2 regions of the Nocardiopsis sp. NPDC050513 genome follow, and region 1 is predicted to be linked to the other one. Evidence: predicted binding sites of a transcription regulator. Region 1 holds the regulator's gene; the other holds the start of a gene.
What was found. Region 1 encodes LexA, which represses DNA repair genes until DNA is damaged. Its sites were predicted from a motif close to TCGAACANNTGTTCGA; they were not measured.
Positions count from the first base shown of each region.

Region 2: the regulator LexA is predicted to act here: its motif matches at 832-847, upstream of recA (recombinase RecA).

Region 1 covers NZ_JBITHK010000008.1:246,614-248,814, reverse strand. Annotated here, with positions in the region: gene ACIBFB_RS16940 (alpha/beta hydrolase family protein) at 1-452, opposite strand, end outside; gene lexA (transcriptional repressor LexA) at 518-1,234, opposite strand; gene nrdR (transcriptional regulator NrdR) at 1,862-2,201, shown strand, end outside.
Region 2 covers NZ_JBITHK010000002.1:286,716-288,916, reverse strand. Annotated here, with positions in the region: gene ACIBFB_RS03940 (ATP-dependent helicase) at 1-430, opposite strand, end outside; gene ACIBFB_RS03935 (DUF3046 domain-containing protein) at 590-784, shown strand; gene recA (recombinase RecA) at 957-2,099, shown strand; gene recX (recombination regulator RecX) at 2,092-2,201, shown strand, end outside.

The DNA of each region.
Region 1 (2,201 bases):
TGCTCGTAGGCGGCCACGAGTTGGCGGTCGTGGACCTCGGGGTCGATCGGCGCCTCCGGATCCAGGTCGCCCAGACCGGTCTCGCCGCTGCCGAGCTTGTCGTAGCGGAGCGAGGCCACCCCGGCGTCGGCCAGCACGCGGGCGAGGTTCAGATTGGTGTCCGCGTCGGGTCGGGTCTGTGCGTTGCCGTCCCGGTCGGTGGGCCCGCTGCCGGAGACGATGAGGGCGGCGGGAACGGCGCCCGCGGTGTCGGTGGGGGCCGTGAAGGTCCCGAACACCCTCGTGCCGTCCACGGTGAAGGACAGGTCCCGCTCCGAGCCGCTGACCGCGGGCGGGGGAACCGAGGGGGCCTCGCCGGAGCAGGCCGTGGCGAGCAGGAGACCGGTGGCCGCGCCGACGGCCGCGAGCAGGCGTCGGCGACCGGTCACGGGAGAGGAGGTGGCTGTGGACACGCTCCTCAGCGTAGCGGCCCGGCCCGGGAGCCCGCGGCGCCCTCCCGGACCGGCCCGGCGCCGCCTCAGACCCGGCGCATGACGGCGACGACCTTGCCCAGGATGGTGGCGTCGTCACCGTTGATGGGCTCGTAGGCGTCGTTGCGCGGCATGAGCCACACGTGGCCGTCGTCCGCGCGGCGCAGCACCTTGACCGTGGCCTCGTCGTCGAGCAGGGCGGCCACGATGTCGCCGTTGTTGGCCTCCGGCTGCTGCCGGACGACCACCATGTCGCCGTCGGTGATGGCGGCGTCGGTCATCGAGTCACCGACCACGGTGAGCATGAACAGCCGGCCCTCGCCGACCAGCTGACGCGGAAGGGAGAGCACGTCCTCCACGGACTCCTCCGCGAGGATCGGTCCGCCCGCGGCGATCCGGCCGACCAGCGGGACGGCAGCCGCCCGCGAGGCGTCCGCGGTGAACTCCGCCGGGTCCACCTTGGCGCCGGACGCACGGCCGGGCGTGCGCAGTTCCACCGCGCGCGGGCGGTTCTGGTCGCGGTGCAGGTACCCCTTGCGCTGGAGCACCTTGAGCTGATGCGCCACGCTGGAGGGACTGGACAGGCCGACCGCGTCGCCGATTTCCCTTATCGAGGGCGGGAAACCGCGCTCCCGTACGTACCGCTGAATACAGTTCAGCACACTCTGCTGACGCGCCGTGAGTTTGGGGGCGTCGGGCTTCGGCCCGCCCGTGTCGCCCACGGGCGAGAGGACGGTGGTGCTTCCGGGGTTCTCCTCCGGCACGGCCGGGCCTCCTCGGCGTTCGGTTCGGTCAGGGCCGTCTCGGGTGACTGCCCACCTCCGGTCCGCGCCAACGCCGACGAAACCGGAGTGAAATCAACGTCAACATTAGTCGTTGCAGACGGTGATATCAAACAAGCGTTCGAGGCCGTCGATAATGGCCCGCGTGTTTTCGCGGTCAATTACCGGCCTCCACTTACGTGTACACGTGTACTCCCGCCGCTGTCCCCGGAATACGCGAACACGTCGGCGCCGGTGCCGGTGTGGGTCTGGTCTCTCCGGGGCCGCCCGCGTCGCGAACCCCCTGCGTACGCGGTCGTCGGCCATTCCCCGACCCCTGGGGCGCGGTGTTCGGGGGCCGTTCGGCGGTATCCTTGCAACCGGATTTCGGGCGGACCGCGACCCTCCCGCGGACCGTCCGCCGACTCTCCCCGTTCCCTCGTGCGCCCTGACGGACCCGCCCCGTCCGGGTCCGCCGTCCCGTGGGCGGGACACGCTCCGGACAGGTTGCGGGACGCCGCGTGGCGGTCTAGGTTCAACCACAACATCTAGGAGTCGCGGAGGGGCGAAAGCCCAGAACTTGTGGTTAAGTGGACGTACGGGTCGTCGTGAGGAAGCAGGTGAACAGGGATGCATTGTCCGTTCTGCCGACATCCGGACACCCGGGTGATCGACAGCAGGTCCACCGACGACGGGGCGGCCATCAGGCGCCGCCGGTCCTGTCCCGTGTGCGAGCGCAGGTTCACCACCCAGGAGACCGTCCTGTTGATGGTCGCCAAGCGCTCGGGGGTCACCGAACCGTTCAGCCGCACCAAGGTCATCGCCGGAGTGCGCCGGGCCTGCCAGGGCCGCCCGGTCTCCGAGGACGCGCTCGCCAAGCTCGGCCAGCGCGTCGAGGAGGAGATCCGCAGCCGGGGTCTGGCTGAAGTCCCCGCGCACGAGATCGGACTGGCCATCCTCGGTCCGATGC
Region 2 (2,201 bases), on a different contig from region 1:
GCACGTCCGGCGGGTGGGTGGCCAGGCGGCGGCGCTCGCTCGCGGGGGTGTCGCCGGTGCGGACGCCCACGGTGACGGGGGTGATCGGGACGCCCGCCGCCTCGGCCCGCTCCGAGATCCCGGCGAGCGGGACGCGCAGGTTGCGCTCGACGTCCACGGCCAGCGCCTTGAGCGGCGACACGTACAGGACGCGGCAGCGCCGGGAGCGGTCCTCGGGCGGGGGCGTGGAGGAGAGGCGGTCGAGGGACCACAGGAAGGCGGAGAGGGTCTTGCCGGACCCGGTGGGGGCGACCACGAGCACGTTCCGGCCCTCGGCGACGGCGGACCAGGCCTGGGCCTGGGCGGCGGTCGGCCCCGCGGGGAAGGCCTGGTCGAACCAGGCGCGGGTCGCGGGCGCGAAGCGGTCCAGGGAGTGTGAGGCGTGGCTCATAGGTTGAGTGTGCCCCGTGGCGGAGACGTTCCCCCGGCGGGACGCACAGGGGGCCGCTGCGCGGAGGGGTGGCGACGCCTTTGGCGCGGTACTCCCCTCGGCGGGGACGTTCCCCCGGTAGGGGCGCGAAGGAGGCTCCGATCGCCGATACTGGGACCGATGAGACTCACGGTTTTCTGGCGGAACATGCACGAACAGTTCGGCGAGGCCTACGCGGAGAGCCTGGCCAAGGACTACGTCATCGAGGGACTCGGTTCGCGGACCGTCCAGCAGGCGCTCGCCGACGGGGTGGCCGCCAAGGACGTGTGGCGCGCCGTGTGCGAGGCGTTCGGCCTGCCCCAGTCCGTCCGCTGAGGCCGCCCGGGAGCGGCCGTCGGCGGACGCGGCACTCGTTCGAACAATCGAACAGAGGTTCGGGTAGGGTGGGTTGTCCACAGACGAAGGTCGGGCGTCTCGTTTGTCGGACCGACCGCGTAGCGTCGTGCGCATCATGAAGAAGAAGGCATCGACCCAACAGGGGTACCCCGTGGCATCTGGTGACCGAGACAAGGCTCTCGAAACAGCGCTCGCGCAGATCGAGCGGCAGTTCGGCAAGGGCTCCGTCATGCGCCTGGGCGACGACGAGCGCCCGCCGATCGAGTCGATCCCCACCGGGGCGATCGCGCTCGACGTCGCGCTCGGCATCGGGGGACTCCCCAAGGGGCGGATCGTGGAGATCTACGGTCCCGAGTCTTCCGGAAAGACGACCGTCGCGCTGCACGCCGTGGCCAACGCGCAGAAGGCGGGCGGGATCGCCGCGTTCGTCGACGCCGAGCACGCGCTCGACCCCGCCTACGCCAAGAAGATCGGCGTGGACACCGACAACCTCCTGCTGTCGCAGCCGGACACCGGCGAGCAGGCGCTGGAGATCGTCGACATGCTGATCCGCTCCGGCGCGGTCTCCATCATCGTCATCGACTCCGTGGCCGCCCTGGTGCCCCGCGCGGAGATCGAGGGCGAGATGGGCGACAGCCACGTCGGCCTCCAGGCGCGGCTGATGTCCCAGGCGCTGCGCAAGATCGCCGGCGCGCTGCACCAGACCGGCACCACCGCGATCTTCATCAACCAGCTTCGTGAAAAAGTCGGTGTGATGTTCGGATCTCCCGAGACGACCACCGGTGGTAAGGCGCTGAAGTTCTACGCCTCGGTCCGGCTGGACGTGCGCCGCATCGAGACCCTCAAGGACGGCACCGACGCGGTCGGGAACCGCACCCGCGTCAAGGTGGTCAAGAACAAGGTCGCGCCGCCGTTCAAGCAGGCGGAGTTCGACATCCTGTACGGCGTGGGCGTCTCCCGCGAGGGCAGCCTCATCGACCTGGGCGTGGAGCACGGCATCGTGCGCAAGTCCGGCGCCTGGTACACCTACGAGGGCACCCAGCTGGGGCAGGGCAAGGAGAACGCCCGCCGGTTCATGCGCGAGAACGTCGACGTGGCCAACGAGATCGAGAAGAAGATCAAGGAGAAGCTGGGCGTGCCCGGCGCGGGTGACGACAGCTCCTCCGCCTCCGACGTCGCCGACCCCGCCAAGGACTCCGAGGCGAAGGAGACTCCGGCCAAGGAGACCGCCGCCAAGGCTCCGGCCAAGCGCGCCCCGGCCAAGCCCACCAAGGCGCCCGCCCCTGATGCGTGACCGGCGCCGGTCCGCGGACCGCTCCGTGCCACCCGAGGACGAGATCTCCCCGGGCGGGTCCCGCCCGCCCGGGGAGGACCCCGAGGCCAGGGCGCGGGCTCT